Regions from separate parts of the Weizmannia sp. WK01 genome, predicted to be linked through region 2. Evidence: predicted binding sites of a transcription regulator. Region 2 holds the regulator's gene; the other holds the start of a gene.
The links. The regulator Rex, encoded in region 2, represses fermentation and respiration genes when NADH is low (regulators of the CRP and FNR family bind a similar motif). The targets are predictions, from matches to a motif close to TTGTGAAATATTTCACAA.
Positions count from the first base shown of each region.

Region 1: the regulator Rex is predicted to act here: its motif matches at 4,341-4,358, upstream of OF158_RS17175 (phosphoketolase family protein).

Region 1 covers NZ_CP109616.1:3,615,519-3,623,515, reverse strand. Annotated here, with positions in the region: gene OF158_RS17185 (transporter substrate-binding domain-containing protein) at 1-637, opposite strand, end outside; gene OF158_RS17180 (STAS domain-containing protein) at 797-1,621, opposite strand; gene OF158_RS17175 (phosphoketolase family protein) at 1,866-4,250, opposite strand; gene OF158_RS17170 (GntR family transcriptional regulator) at 4,390-5,115, opposite strand; gene OF158_RS17165 (diguanylate cyclase domain-containing protein) at 5,142-5,402, shown strand; gene OF158_RS17160 (alpha-amylase) at 5,441-6,904, opposite strand; gene OF158_RS17155 (MMPL family transporter) at 7,193-7,997, shown strand, end outside.
Region 2 covers NZ_CP109616.1:3,415,593-3,423,589, forward strand. Annotated here, with positions in the region: gene OF158_RS16195 (CPBP family intramembrane glutamic endopeptidase) at 1-725, shown strand, start outside; gene OF158_RS16200 (YdiK family protein) at 725-919, shown strand; gene tatC (twin-arginine translocase subunit TatC) at 956-1,720, opposite strand; gene OF158_RS16210 (redox-sensing transcriptional repressor Rex) at 1,871-2,554, opposite strand; gene OF158_RS16215 (ABC-F family ATP-binding cassette domain-containing protein) at 2,869-4,788, shown strand; gene tsaD (tRNA (adenosine(37)-N6)-threonylcarbamoyltransferase complex transferase subunit TsaD) at 5,093-6,109, opposite strand; gene rimI (ribosomal protein S18-alanine N-acetyltransferase) at 6,110-6,565, opposite strand; gene tsaB (tRNA (adenosine(37)-N6)-threonylcarbamoyltransferase complex dimerization subunit type 1 TsaB) at 6,568-7,269, opposite strand; gene tsaE (tRNA (adenosine(37)-N6)-threonylcarbamoyltransferase complex ATPase subunit type 1 TsaE) at 7,266-7,721, opposite strand; tRNA gene OF158_RS16240 (tRNA-Met) at 7,917-7,990, opposite strand.

The DNA of each region.
Region 1 (7,997 bases), 200 kb from region 2:
CGATCAGCTGCCGGCCGGTAATTTTGTACCCTTCTTTGATCGCGGTCTTTCCCGTCACAAAGTCGGTAATGACGGCATCGTGGCGGCCTTCCGAAAGTGCTTTCAGAGCAGTGATGTCACTGTCATACACTTTTACATTTTTCGTATATTTGGAAGCAATGTCCGCATAGGTGGATCCTTTTGCGGCGGCTACTTCCTTGCCGGAAAGATCTTTAACGGTTTTTATCGCGCTGTCCGGCCTTGTAAAAATTTGCGGCCCGGAATAGTAGTAAGGGGTTGTAAAGATGACATGTTTGCTGCGCTGCGGGGTCACGGTATGGCTCGCAACCGCTGCATCTGCCCGGCCGGTATTGATGCCTTCCACAAGCCCTTTGAATTTCATCCGTTTTTGGACAGGCTTTAGCCCAAGTTCTTTTGCAATCGCATTTCCTACTTCAATATCAAATCCAGTCATGGTCAAATCGTCTTTCACATAGCTGAATGGTTTGAATTCGCCGGAAGCCACAAATGTAAATGTATCTTTATGGATCAGTTTTGCCCCGTCCGGCAGTTCATCCTTTTTCGCACATGCCGATAAAAGGACGACTAGCATTGCAGATAAGAATAGAAATGCCCCTTTTTTAACATGCTGCCCCATGGCTTTCTCCTTCCCAAAGTTTGTCCGATTTGCTAACTTGCTCATCGTTTTTTTACCTTGTTCATATAAAAATAATCATAAGCGGGCGGTTTAGGGAGACAGCAAAAAGGATGCAACACCCTGTTGCATCCTTTATGTAGTAGATTGATAGATTTTTCATCATTCCGGCATGAGTTCCAGTTTTGAGTGGATCGTTATGTCATTAAAATCAATGCCCAATTGAATGGCAGTTTGCGCCACTTCCGGACGGATGCCCGAAAGAATGCATTTTACCCCGATTAACCGCAGCGTCTCAATCAGCCGGAAAATTTGCTGGGCGACCATCGTATCGATGACGACCACGCCGGATAAATCAATGTACAGAAGGAGAACGCTTTTTTCTGCGCATTGTTCAAGGGTTTTTTCCAGAATGATTTTCGCACGGTTGGAATCAATTTCCCCGACAAGCGGCAGCAGCGCGGTATTTTTGCCGACCATAATGACAGGGGAACTTAGCTCTTTAATCGTTTCTTGCTGGGACTCCAGCCGCTTTAAGGAATAGTGGTGGTTTTCTTTCATAAACCAGATCATGACATGTTCGAATGTACGGATGATCGCCCTGCGCCAAAAATTCAATTCCTCATATGTATACTCTCCTTCGTGAGCTGCAACAAATGAATCGAACAGGTCGAGATACTGTTCCTGCGTGTGGAAGAACTCGCGCAAAATGAAGTGGTTCGGTGTGGCAAGATGCTCTTCATCTTGTGCAACGCTCATTACCCACTTTTCAAAATGGTGTAAAAAGGTATCTTCATCTTTTAAAAACACTTCACAAAACTGGACGTGGAACTCGTGGTTCTGCTCTTTCAGTCTTGCAACCACTTCGGGGTCGGTGGACGCATAAACCCCCTGCACGCTGTTTTTGTCGAGAGATGCGTACCAGTCTTCCGTCAATTGCCATGTTTTTTCAAGGAAAAAATGATGCAATGCCTGTCTTAGCTCCATTTTATCACCCGCATGATGTAAGATTTAATTGATAATCATGATCATTTTCGCCATTTCTTGTCTTTCTATTTTAAAATAAAATTCTATTTATTGAAATAGAAATGTTGGATTTGGAAAAGAAAAAACCCGTTTTCTCTATAGAATGAAAAAAACGGTGGGACACGATTCATGATGGTGTCCCGCCGTTTTATATTTCATTGGTTTTTTCAGCGATTTCGATACGTCCGCCCGGTTTTTCTTGCTGTTATTTTATCGCTTGCCACTGCCAGTTTTCGATTTCCGGCAGATCTGTGCCTTCTTCGCGGATGTACGCATGATGTTTTTGCAGCATGCTGTCCATTTCGCTGATGAGGGCTGCGTGCCGGGCTGTATCAGGCAGGCTTGACACCACTTCTTTTACAAGGTCAAACCGATCCATCTGGTTCATCACGCGCATGTCAAACGGCGTTGTGATATCCCCGTTTTCACGGTAGCCGTGCACATGCAGATTGTGGTTTGCACGGTCAAAAAACAAGTCTTTGATCAGGCCTTCGTAACCGTGGAAGGCAAAAACAACCGGTTTGTCCTTTGTAAAATAGGCGTCGAACGCTTCATCCGAAAGCCCGCGCGGATCCAATGCCGGACTTCTTAATTTCAAAATATCGAGCACATTGATCATACGAATCTTCAATTTCGGCAGTTTTTCGTGCAAAATCGAAACAGCAGCGAGGCTTTCAAGCAACGGTTCTGTCCCGCATGCGGCAATGACAATATCCGGATCACCGTCTTCGTCCGTGCTTGCCCAGTCAATGATTTTCAGTCCGCGGTCTGCCAGCTCTTCCGCTTCTTCAACGGTAAACCATTGCGGGCGTGGGTGTTTGGACGAAACAATCAGATTGATTTTCCCACGGTCGTTCAGGATTTTGTCAAATACAGCGAGCAGCGTATTGGCATCGGCCGGCAAATATTCCCGGATAAATTCCGGTTTTTTATCAGCCAGGTGGCCAAGAATACCCGGATCCTGATGGGTATAGCCGTTATGATCTTGTTGGAATACAGTGGAAGTGGCGACCACATTCAATGACGGGATATCCGCACGCCACTTTTGTTCTGCTGCTTTTCGCAGCCATTTGAAATGCTGGGTGATCATCGAATCGACGACACGCAGGAACGCTTCGTAACTTGCAAAGAAACCGTGGCGGCCGGTTAAAACATAGCCTTCCAAAAATCCTTCCGCCTGGTGCTCAGACAGTTGCGAGTCAATAACACGGCCGTCCGGTGCCAAAAATTCATCATTCGGTTCTTTGATTTTTTCCACCCATTGCCGCTTTGTAGCCTCGAATACCGGCGCCAAACGGTTCGACATCGTTTCATCCGGACCGAAAATCCGGAAGTTGCGTTTTGTTTCATTTTTTAAAATCACGTCTTTTAAATATGTCCCTAAAACGGTCATATCCTGCGCCATCTGTTTTCCATGTTCTTTGTTGTCCAGCGCATAATCGCGGAAATCAGGCAAATCAAGGTCTTTGATATGGAAGCCGGCATTGGTGGCAGGGTTCATCGCCATCCGTTTGTTGCCTTTCGGGGTGATCCTGGCAATTTCCGGTTTCAGCCGCCCGTTTTCATCGAATAATTCTTCCGGCCTGTAACTCTTCATCCAGTTGATTAAAACATCGAGATGTTCCATATGGTCCTGGTCGATCGGAACCGGAATCTGGTGGGCGCGGAATGAATGTTCAACCGGCTTCTCGTCCCATTCCTTAGGGCCGGTCCACCCTTTTGGCGCACGGAAAACAAGCATTGGCCAGGCTGGGCGGGCGGTGTCACCGGTTTTCCGGGCATGTGACTGGATGGCTTGGATCTGTTCGATCATTTGGTCCATTACATACGCCATATCGCGGTGCATTTCTTCCGGGTCTTCCCCTTCAACGAAATACGGCCGCCAGCCGAGCCCTTCAAAATAAAGCGCCAGTTGTTCATCAGACATACGGGAGAGCATGGTCGGATTGCTGATTTTAAAACCGTTTAAAAGTAAAATCGGCAGAACGGCGCCGTCCGTTACCGGGTTGATGAACCGGTTGGACAACCAGGAAGTGGCAAGCGGCCCGGTTTCCGCTTCCCCGTCGCCGACGACAACAGCGGCCATTAAATCGGGCTGGTCCAAAATGGCGCCGGTGCCGTGTGAAAGGGAATAGCCCAGTTCGCCGCCTTCATGGATCGATCCCGGCGTTTCCGGTGCTGCGTGGGAAGCAACGCCGCCCGGGAATGAAAACTGTTTAAACAGTCTCTTCATCCCTTCTATGTCCTGTGTCACATCCGGGTAAATTTCAGTATAACTGCCGTCAAGATAAGAATTGGATACCATCACCTGGCCGCCGTGCCCCGGCCCTTCAATATAAAACATATTTAAATCGTATTTGTTGATCACTCGGTTCAGATGGGCGTAAATAAAGTTCTGCCCTGAAATCGTCCCCCAGTGCCCGATCGGTTTTGCTTTCAGATCAGAGGGCTTTACGGGTTCTTTTAATAACGGATTGTCTTTTAAATAAAGCTGGCCAACCGAAATATAGTTGGCTGCACGCCAGTATGCATCTAAATTTTTCAGATAGGCAGGGGAGGAATAAGCGACTTGCGAAGCTGCCATTGCCATTTCAACCGCTTCCTTTCATTTTTCATCTACGTTCATCATACCGCTTCTCTCTGGAAAATCAACCTTTTTATAAATTAATACGGTCCAATCTCGTGAAATTATGAACATATCATGTCAAAAAAGCTGAAATCCATTCAGCCTACTCTGACACCGATACAAATGTGTTGAATTTTAAATATTTATAGTGGAGCCGCATATGGGAAAACTCAAACGGCGTGCCGTTGTCGAGAAAAAAGATGCCTTCCATAATACCGACCGGTTCATGTTCTTTTAAACGCAAAAGTTCACGGTCCTTCGCGTTGGACGGTTCTGCAAAAATAGATAAAAAAGATTTCGTTACGGCCATATTGTGGACATCTTCCAGATAGTTGAAAATGGAGCCTTCAATGATTTCGGGCGATAAATTTTGGACGATTTTTATCGGAATATAACCGGTCTCGATCATAAACGGATCCTCATCAAACAAGCGGAGCCGGCGTATTTTATAAACAAAATCATGGGGGTTCAAAAACAAATTCCGCTGCAATTCTTCTGTCGGCGGAATGACCTCAAAACAGAGCACTTTTGTGGCCGGCTTTTGGCCATACATGTGAAAATTGTCGGTGACACCGAGGTTTGTGCCTTCGTAATTAAAAATGGACGCGTTTTTTATATACAAAGGATTGATGAATGTTCCGGAACCGCGTTTTTTAAAAATAATGCCGTCGTTGGCCATTTTCGAGAGCGCCCGCTTAATGGAACTGCGGCTGACCTGATAGGCTTCACTCAGGCTTCGTTCATCCGGCAGTTTCATATCGGGGAACTGTCCGGCAAAAATTTTTTGTTTCAAATCATCGATAATTTGCTTGTATACGAATTGTGCCATGGCGTATCCCTTCTAAAGGTTTCTGTATGAACAGTTTACCACAGATTCTTTTTGGTTCAATGAATCACAACAGGCGCCAAGTTTTGACCGCGTTGCAAAACCGGATGGTGGAAGCGTTCAGCCGCCCGTTCCAAATCGGCCCCCACTCAATAGAAGCAACAGGCAGCATCGGGATCAGTTTGTATCCGGACCATTGCAGCGATGAAGAAACCTTGATTGCAAAAGCGGATGAAACGATGTACGAAATTAAAAAACGCGGCAAAAACAGCTATAAGCTGAAAGAATGAAATAAGCACCGTTCCGGAAGATGGAACAGTGCCCCTCCTTAGTTTTCATCCGTTTCCTGTACCCAGACAGAAACGCTGCCGCCGTTAACCGGAAATCCTGCATAGCCGTCTTCGCCAATTGTAACTTTTTCCTGCCGGTTGCCGGTAGCGTCCACCCAAACCTCGCCAGCGCGCTCTTTTCCGACAAGCATTCTTTTTTCGCCGTTCTCGCCGTTTGAGATAACGACGGCACAGCCGGAATGCGGGATCTCCGGAACGCCGCGGCGCACCCAGCCGATTGTGTTCGGATGGTCGAAATAATCATCTTGCTCGCCATACGCTTTTTCCCGCCGGACAGATAAAAGCGGGGAAAGGGCGTCTTTTTTTCCGGGAATCGGATTGTCGCCGCCGATGCCGTACATATCCCCGTAAAAGACGCACGGATAACCGTCTTTCCGCAGCAGAATCAAGGCATAGGCGCTCTGCTTAAACCAGTCGTCCACCCATGATTCCAGCGATTCGTTCGGCTGTGAATCATGGTTATCGACAAACGTAACAGCATTCAGCGGGTGCGTTTGAACGAGTGTATCATGAAAAATCGTCGGGAGGTCAAACGCGCGCCCTTTTTTAGATGCTTCATGCAATTTATAATGGAGTGCAACATCGAACAAATCGATTTTAAACTGTACATGGTCGAGGTATTTTTGGCACGCTTCCAGCTGCGGATTCCAGAACTCGCCGACAAAATAAAAATGGTCTCCGCGGTGTTCCATTAAGGCAGCGGCAAAGTCGCGGATAAAGTCATGGTTGATATGCTTAATGGCATCGAGCCGGTAGCCGTCGCAACCGGTCGTATCGGCCAGCCATTTTCCCCATTCGATCATTTCTTTTTTTACATCCGGATGGTTGTAATCAATGTCCGCGTACATCAAATAATCGAAGTTTCCAAATTCGTTGTCGACATGCTCACTCCAATGCTTATTTTCCCCGACAATACGGAAAATGCCGTTCCGCCCTGTCCGGTTGTCGTAATCGACGCCACTGAAATGGGTATGATTCCACGTAAAATCAGAATACTTGCCTTTCCGGTTTGTAAAATTGAACTTTGTCCAGCCTTCTATTTCAAACGGTTCGGAAATTTCTTTGTTGCGGTCCATCGGGTCGACCTCCACCACTTGGAAAGATTCGGTTTCATCCGCGCCCGCTTTATGGTTCATGACGACATCGATATAGACCTGGATATCGTGCTCGTGGCAGGCGTTGATCGCTTCATGTAATTGCTGTTTTGTCCCGTACTTTGTCCTGACGGTGCCTTTCTGGTCAAACTCCCCGAGGTCGTAATGGTCGTACACCCCGTAACCATTGTCCATGTCTGACTGTCCTTTTGTCACCGGCGGAAGCCAGACGGCATCAATCCCGCTTTTCTTTAATTCAGGCGCCATTTCTTTCAGCCGGTTCCAATGGCTGCCGTCTGCTGGCGTATTCCATTCAAAAAACTGCATGATTGTATGATTCCGTTCCAAGAAAACTGCCCCTTCCAAAAGAAGTAATAGTTGATGCGTTTAGTATAAGTGAACATGAAAAAATTTTCAATCAATTATGATTTTAAGCATGACAAAAGGCGAAGAGAACAAAGGTACTATTCCCGCTTTCGTTTCGCGAAAACATCTTTTTACAAGCAGGTTTTCCTTTTGTTTTTCCAAAAATGGTTTAAATCCAGCCCCCGGCTCTCCTTTGCGCCCCGATTTGGTTGTTTGGCCGGTTTATCTATAATAATATAGTGATAAGTCTGTAAAAAAGGTGGGGAACCAATGAAAAATTTACTGGTAAAGTTCACGGGAGCATGTGCAGGAAGGAGAGGGAGATGGGTAACGCTTGCCGCATGGATCCTGGTCGTGTCCGTTTTGTCTGCTGTTTTTCCGAATGTGAATAAAGTCACGGATAACAGCGCAGCAAATCTGCCGGATTCAGCCATGTCCGTCCGGGCTGAAAAGGTGGCTGAAAAACAGTTCCCGAATGCGGGCACGCCGCTTCTTATCGCCTGGTACCGTGAAGGCGGCCTCACGCAGCAGGATTACGGAACGATTGCTAAATTGTACGGGGATTTAAAGAAAAACCCGCTTCCCGCACAAAGTTTTATCCCACCGTACGAAAAAATGCCGCCGCAGGCACTAGGCGGGCAGGCTTCAAAAGACGGCACTACGATGGTTACGCCGGTATTTATGGAAAAAAGTGCAGGAACGGATGAACTCGCTGATAACTTGAAAGAATTGAAAAAGAGAGTGACATCCCTCGAATCGAAAGCCGTTTTGAATAAGAAACTGGCGGATACCGGCCTGCATGTCCGCTTCACAGGGCCTGCGGGCATATCCACGGATGCGGTGTCCCTATTTAGCAAAGCGGATATCACCCTGTTGATTTCTACCGTGCTGCTTGTGCTGGTGCTCTTGATTGTACTGTACCGGTCGCCGATTTTGGCGCTTGTTCCGCTTATCGGTGTCGTATTTGCTTACGGGGCAATCGGGCCGGTTTTGGGTTTTCTTGCAAAAGAAGGCATCATTACAGTGGATTCCCAGGCCACTTCGATCATGACTGTCCTTTTATTCGGAGCCGGCA
Region 2 (7,997 bases):
AAAAAGAGTATGTGTATATTCTCGTGACGTACATCCTTATGCTGCTGTCCGGCGCCGTCGGGTATCCGTTGCTCTACTATGCCGGGGTGAACGTTTTCCACGAACCGGCAGACAGCATGCGGACATTGACGCCCCCGCTTTGGACCGTCATCAGCTTTATCATCGGGCTGATCATCGTCCTGTACTTTTTAAGAAAAGCCGCAAAGAAAGAAACAGACCGGACTGAACCGCTTCCGGCCGCGCCATCCGCCATATGGGCAATAGGCGGCGTCTTTCTTTGTTTCTTTGCCCAGACTGCAGCCGCGATCATTGAATCATTATTCGGTGCCCCGGCTGCCTCCAACAATACGCAGCAAATCATGGCGCTGATTGAAAGATTTCCGCTCGTCATCCTCATCAGCTCGATCGCAGGGCCGATTCTCGAGGAAATCGTTTTTCGGAAAATCATTTTCGGCACGCTGCGCAGGCGCTTTTCATTCCTTTTATCCGGTATTGTCAGCTCGGTTATTTTCGGACTCGCGCATACCGAACCGAGCCACTTGTTTTTATATTCCCTTTTAGGGCTGACGCTCGCTTATTTATACGAGAAAACAAACCGGATCACCGTTTCCATGTTTGCGCATGTTTCCATGAACACGATTGTGGTCGTGAGGCTGCTTTTGCACCCGTCCGTTCTGCAGACATCCGTACATGAAATTTACAGCTCAATTGGAGGACTTCTATAATGAGACCACTTTTTTCAGGGATTGTAAACTGCCTGCTCGGGGCTTTGTTCACTTATTTTGCCATTCAGCAGGTACAAGTGGGCGGCTGGGGCTTTTTTTCTTATTTACTGCTGTTGATTGCAACATTGGATCTGGGTTCCGGCATCAGGCTGATCTTTCTCCATTTCAAGCTGAAAAACTCAGTGAAAAAATAAAAGCCGTTTTCCGGCTCCGTCCGGAAAACGGCTTTCTTATTCAGAAGCAATCGTCTGTTCATCCATTGGCATTTCTTTTGCCGCTTTTTTGGCATTGCGGTACGCCATTTTCGAAATCAGTGTGCTTGCTTCATACAGCAAAACGAGTGGAACAAAGGTAATCAGCTGCGAAAACACGTCCGGCGGGGTGATGATGCCGGCAGCTGCAATCAAAGCAAGATACGCATATTTTCTTACCTTTTTCAACAGTCTCGGCGTAATGATGCCAAGCCGGGTCAGAAACAGGACCACGACCGGCATTTGGAACACAAAGCCAAACGGAAGCGTGATCTCTAGCAGAAACTGAATATACTCCCGGATCCCGATCACCGCACGAATGCCCATTTCATTTGACAAGCCCATCATAAACTTCACCATCAGCGGACAAAGCACGAAATAGGAAAAAGAAACGCCGGCTATAAAAAGCAAGATGGAAACAGGAATGTAACTTAATGTCAGTTTCTTTTCTTTCTCATACAGCCCCGGGCTTATAAACGCCCAAAGCTGGTACAAAATCACCGGCAGGGTCAATAGGCATGCGATCACAACCGAAACTTCCATAAAAACCTTAATAGGATCGGTTACCCTGAAGGCATTCATCGTGAACATGCCGGCATTTTTGGCATGCTGCAAATAACGTATAACAGGTTTTGCGGTAAAAAAGCCAACAACCAGGGCAAACAGAAAGAAAATGAGAACGGTAATTAACCGCTTTCTCAATTCCTGGATGTGTCCGGTAACCGGCATTTTTTTCGTATTCATCGCCGTTCCCCTTTAAGTGCCGGCGTTGAATCCGCCCTTTTCCCTTTGCACGCCACAGCCAAATCCGGCCATTGCCATTTGCGCCTGCATTCCGTTTTCAATCGGGCCACCCCCTGTACCCACTATGATAACGGAAAAAAAGCTTTTTGGCTATGGCTTCGCAACCGGCTCTTTTGTTTCTTTCAAATTTTCTTCATCATTTGAATAATGTTTTAAAAAGTAGATCAGTGCCTGCAGTTCCACGGCCAGGTCAATATGATGGACGCGGATATCCGGCGGCACGTTCAGCCGGGCAGGTGTAAAGTTTAAAACGCCTTTTACATTTGTACTGGCAAGCTCGTCTGTCACTGCCTGGGCACTGGAAGCGGGGACCGTCAAAATCACAACCGTCACATCTTCCGCGCAAAGCCGTTCTCTTAATTCGTCCATGCTGTAAACAGGCACATTGCCAACATGGCTCCCCACCTTCCCGGGGTCATTGTCAAATGCCATCACAATCCGTGCGCTGTTATTCTTCGAAAAATTGTAATTCAAAAGGGCTGTACCGAGGTTCCCAACGCCAACCAGCGCTACATCTGTGATCTCATCCTGGTTCAGCGTCTTGCCGAAAAAAGACAATAAATATTTTACATTATAACCATAACCTTTTTTTCCAAGTGCCCCGAAGTAGGAAAAATCCCTGCGTATCGTAGCGGAGTCGACTTTCACCGCTTCACTCAGTTCCGCCGAGGATACCCTTTGCTTGCCAAGTGTATATAAATTTCTCAGGTACCGGTAATATAATGGAAGCCGTTTTGCAGTGGCTTGCGGTATTTTTACTGATTCATCCTTCATGTGAAATCCCCCAAGTTGAAAGCTTAAGTTTTTTGTGCTGTTGGTTCCAATCGTGCGTCCATTCCAGAATGGCAGCGCTGCCATTCTTCATTATAATATTACTCCTATCTGAGCAAAGAAAAAATATGTTTTAAAAAAATGCCTGCATGCGTCTTTTTCTCTCTCCAACTATGTTAAATATATCACAAGTAAGCATTTTTTTCATGGGTTTTTACGAATTTATGTGAAAAGTTTTTTGACAAATTCCGATCACGCCGGTTGAGTTGCAGTTCGCCTTCCTGTACACTTACAATGGTATAGAGGTGAACATAAAGATGATGTTGCTGCAAGTTCAACAAGTCACAAAATATTATGGCGCTGAACTTATTTTATCGGATATAAAATTAGAAATTCAAACAAAAGACCGGATTGCCTTGGTCGGGAGAAACGGGGCCGGCAAATCGACCCTCCTGAAAATCATCGCCGGCCAGCTTTCTTATGATGAAGGTTCCATCATTATGCCGAATGGTGTCGAAATCGGTTATCTCGCCCAAAATACCGGACTCGAATCGGATCTGTCCATTTGGGACGAAATGATGTCGGTTTTTAAAAATTTGCTGGATATGGAAAAACAGCTTCGCGAATACGAACAAAAAATGGCCGACCCTAAGATTTATAACCGCCCGGCGGAGTATGAAAAAGTGCTGCATGCTTATGATACTTTGCAGACACGTTTTAAAGATGAAGGCGGATATCAGATCGAAGCGGATATCCGGTCCGTTCTGCATGGCTTCCGTTTTGACCAGTACGACTACAACACCCCGATCCGGACATTAAGCGGCGGGCAAAAAACACGCCTTGCATTGGCGAAATTGCTGCTCACAAAGCCGGACATCCTCATTTTGGATGAGCCGACAAACCATCTCGATATCGAAACGCTCACCTGGCTGGAGCAATATTTACAAGGCTATGAAGGCGCCATTCTGATCGTGTCCCATGACCGTTATTTTCTGGATAAAGTCGTCAACCAGGTCTATGAAATTTCAAGGCATTCCATTAAAAAATACCACGGCAACTACAGCCGGTATCTGGAACAAAAGGCCGCCCAGTACGAGCGAGAGGTCAAACAATATGAAAAGCAGCAGGAAGAAGTTGCGAAATTGCAGGCATTCATCCAAAAAAACATTGCCCGTGCCACCACGACAAAGCGGGCGCAAAGTAGGAGGAAACAACTGGAAAAAATGGAATTGATGGACAAGCCGCTTGGCGATGAAAAATCTGCCCGGTTTTCGTTTGAAATTGCCAAACAAAGCGGGAACGAAGTCCTTCATGTCCGGGATGCTGCCATCGGCTACGACGGGGAGCCGGTTGCCAAAAACATCCATCTTTCAGTCAAAAAACAAGACAGTGTTGCCCTTGTCGGCCCGAACGGCATCGGCAAGTCAACGCTTTTGAAATCGATTATCCGGAGAATCCCGCTGATATCCGGCACGATCGAATATGGCTCCAACGTTATGACCGGCTATTACGATCAAGAACTGGCCGACTTATCTTCCAATAAAACGGTCCTCCGGGAATTATGGGATGCATACCCGCTGAAAACAGAAAAAGAAATCCGCACGGCACTCGGGAATTTTCTTTTTTCCGGCGATGACGTTTTAAAAACCGTCTCATCCTTAAGCGGCGGCGAAAAAGCCCGGCTTGCCCTCGCCAAATTGATGCTGGAAAAGGCGAACTTTCTAATTTTAGATGAACCGACAAACCACCTTGATTTGGACAGTAAAGAAGTACTGGAAAATGCGCTCATCGATTACCCGGGAACGATTTTGTTCATTTCCCACGACCGCTATTTCATTAACCGGATTGCCACAAAAGTGGTGGAGCTCTCGCCGGAGGGAACCCGTGAATTTCTCGGCGACTATGATTATTATGTGCAAAAAAAAGAAGAAATGCTGGAAATTGCACGCCTGGAAAACACGAAACAAGAAAAGGTTAAAGCGGAACAGCCGGCGAAAAACAACTACCGGCAGGATAAAGAAGCAAAAAAACGCGAGCGGCAAAAAAAGCGGAGGATTGAAGAAATTGAAACAAGAATTGAAACGTTGGAAACAGAAATTCATGACCGGGAAGAAAAAATGGCCGACCCGGAAATCTTTCAGGACCATATTAAAATCCGCGAGCTGACAGAAGAACTGGAGCAACGGAAATTGGAGCTGGACGCGCTGATGGAAGAATGGGCAGAACTGGCGGAGTAATGTTTGGACCTGTGTGGAAATTTTCTGCACAGGTTTTTATTTTGGCATCTCGCGCCATGCACAGATTTATGCACAGGCGGTATATTGATTTCTTGCTTTCCAAAACGTTTTTCCACAAAATCCACAATTATCAACAGATTTATCCACAATACCCACAGCCTGTCCGGAAAAAATTTTAAAAGTTTTACACAAGTCCAATCATTTATCAACAACTTTTCCACAGATTGCGCACAATTCCCCTGCATATCTCCAAAAAAAACCGGTGTATGGACGATTCCCATACACCGGTTTTTCACAACCCTGTTTAAAAGTTTTCAATGTCCAGCCCGGGATAAGCATTTAAGTCAAGGGAGCTTCTTTTTCCCTTTTCAAAAAGCACCGTCCCGCATGCGGCAATCATCGCCGCATTGTCTGTGCATAACTGGATCGGCGGGATGCGCAACGCCACTTCAGGGAGATCCCGGAATGCTTCTGAAAGGGCAGCGCGCAATCCTTTGTTCGCGGCAACACCGCCGGCGACCAGCACTTCTTTGACGCCAAACGCTTTTACCGCCTCCACGGTTTTACCGACCAATACATCAATCACACTTTGCTGGAAGCTTGCGGCCATATCTTCAGGCCGGATGCTTTCCCCGCGCTGCGCGGCATTATGGAGGGTGTTAATGACGGCTGATTTGAGCCCGCTGAAACTGAAATCATAAGTCCCTTCCAGCCAGGATCGCGGCAAATCAACATTTGGCTTTCCTTCATGGGCAAGCCGGTCAATCTGCGGACCGCCCGGATAAGGAAGGTTCAACGTTCGTGCTACTTTGTCATAAGCTTCCCCTGCCGCATCATCTCTCGTTTCGCCGATTACTTCAAACTCGGCATGGCCCTTCATCAGCACAAGCTCCGTATGACCTCCTGAAACGACAAGCGCAAGCAGCGGAAACTTCATTTCATGCCCGATCCGGTTCGCATAAATATGGCCGGCAATATGATGGACACCGACAAGTGGAATCTGATGCGCGAAACTGAGCGCCTTTGCGGCATTGACGCCAACAAGCAACGCGCCCACAAGCCCGGGCCCTTCTGTCACGGCGATCGCATCCAGGTCTTTAAAAGCCGCGTCTGCCTGCTGCATCGCTTCCTCAATGACAATGGTAATTTGCTCGACATGGTGGCGGGATGCAAGCTCTGGCACCACCCCGCCGAACCGTTTGTGGCTTTCAATCTGAGAAGCGACCACATTGGAAACAATTTCCGTCCCGTTTTTAATGACAGCTGCAGCCGTTTCATCGCAGCTCGTTTCTATGCCTAATACCAACAAATCTTTTTCCATTTATAAATTCACCCACATCACAATTGCGTCTTCATAATTATCCGTGTAATAGCCTTTCCGGATGCCGCCTTCCCGAAATCCGAGCTTCCTGTATAAGGAGCGCGCAATCATATTGCTGACGCGTACCTCCAGGCTGAGCGTTTTGGCATGGTTCAATGCGGCGTAAGCCATCACATTTTTTAACAGCGTCTCTCCCAGTTTCCGGCCTCGGTACTCCGGGAGCACCGCAAGATTGGTCACATGCGCCTCATCGACAATGACCCACACGCCGCAATAACCGATAACCTTTTCATTCTCGACAAGCACAAGATACATGGCAAAATGATTATGAACCAGTTCGTTGTAAAATGCTTCACGTGTCCACGGCATTGTAAAAGAATGCATCTCCACATTGTAAATTCCGTCCAAATCTGCAAGCGTGGCTTTTCGCAGCGTTATTTTCCCCGTTTTTTCCATTTTTAGTGACTCTCCCGTTTATGCTTTTCAAGCCATTTGGCTTCTGCCTCTACTAACCGTATGTAATTTGGAACGAAAGTGTGTATCTCCGCGTCCGGTTCATCCATCCCAAGCCTGGCCAGTTCGCCCGGCCTCGGATTATGCAGGGTCCAATCTGCTACCGCCATTTTATCTCCCAGCTTCTTCGCAAGAACGGCTTCATGAAGGGCAACATGCTGGCCGATCAATAATACGGGCGCCTCAAGCGCACTTAACCGGGTTCCCCATTCAGCGGATGATACATTGCAATCTTCCACTACTGTTTGCAAAACCCCGTTTTCATAGCGGTACAAACCGGTATAAATCCGCCCTCTGCGCGCATCAAAAAGCGGGGAAATATACCCGTCAAAATAACGGCCGGACGCCGCCAACAACTTCAGGCTGGAAACCCCCACCAATGGAATTTGAAGGCTCCAGGCCATCGTTTTTGCGATCGTGACGCCAATCCGTATGCCGGTGTAAGATCCGGGCCCTTTTGCCACCACAATCTTATCCAGCTCAGCCGGTTTTATCCCGCACGCCTCCATGACTTCCTGCACAGCCGGCATCACGCGGACACTATGATTTTTTTTCAAATTTGTCATATATTCGGCCAGCACAACATGATCATCGGCCAATGAAACGCCCAGCACTTCATTTGAAGTATCGATTGCCAAAACTTTCATCCAAAAATCTCCTCACATAATGATACATAACGGTCCCCAAACGGTTCCGCTTCAATAAGCCTGCGGTCTCCTTCAAGGCGGAGAATGCGGATTTCCAAATAGCTCTCAGGCAACAGATCTTTGATAAAATGTGCCCACTCCACAACCGTCACGCCATCACCTTCAAAATATTCATCAAAACCAAGGTCCTCCTGCGCATCCTCCAAACGGTATACGTCCATATGATACAGCGGCAGGTTCCCCCGGTACTCTTTTATAATGGTAAAAGTCGGGCTGTTCACGGTACGGCGAATGCCCAGCCCGTTCGCAATCCCTTTTGTAAAAGTCGTTTTTCCTGCCCCCAGGTCACCCTCCAGCAAAAGGACATCCCCCGGTTTCAGATGGGCAGCCATTTTTTCTGCAAAAGAAAAAGTCTCTTCAGGGCTGTTGGAAACGAAACGATAACTCCCCATTTGCCGCCTCTCCTCTACAACTTTATCGCAAATTGCCGCCAATCCAAAGTACGGCGCGCCTTATAAAAAAAGCCTTAGGAATGTTCCTAAGGATGCTTCAATCCAATTCTAGTTTAACCGATTTTGGACAAATACGCAAAAACAGGATGAAAAATATAAAGAACAAGCAGTCAAACCACTGCTTGTTCTGATCGATTGCGGGGGCAGGATTTGAACCTGCGACCTTCGGGTTATGAGCCCGACGAGCTACCAGACTGCTCCACCCCGCGATAATAA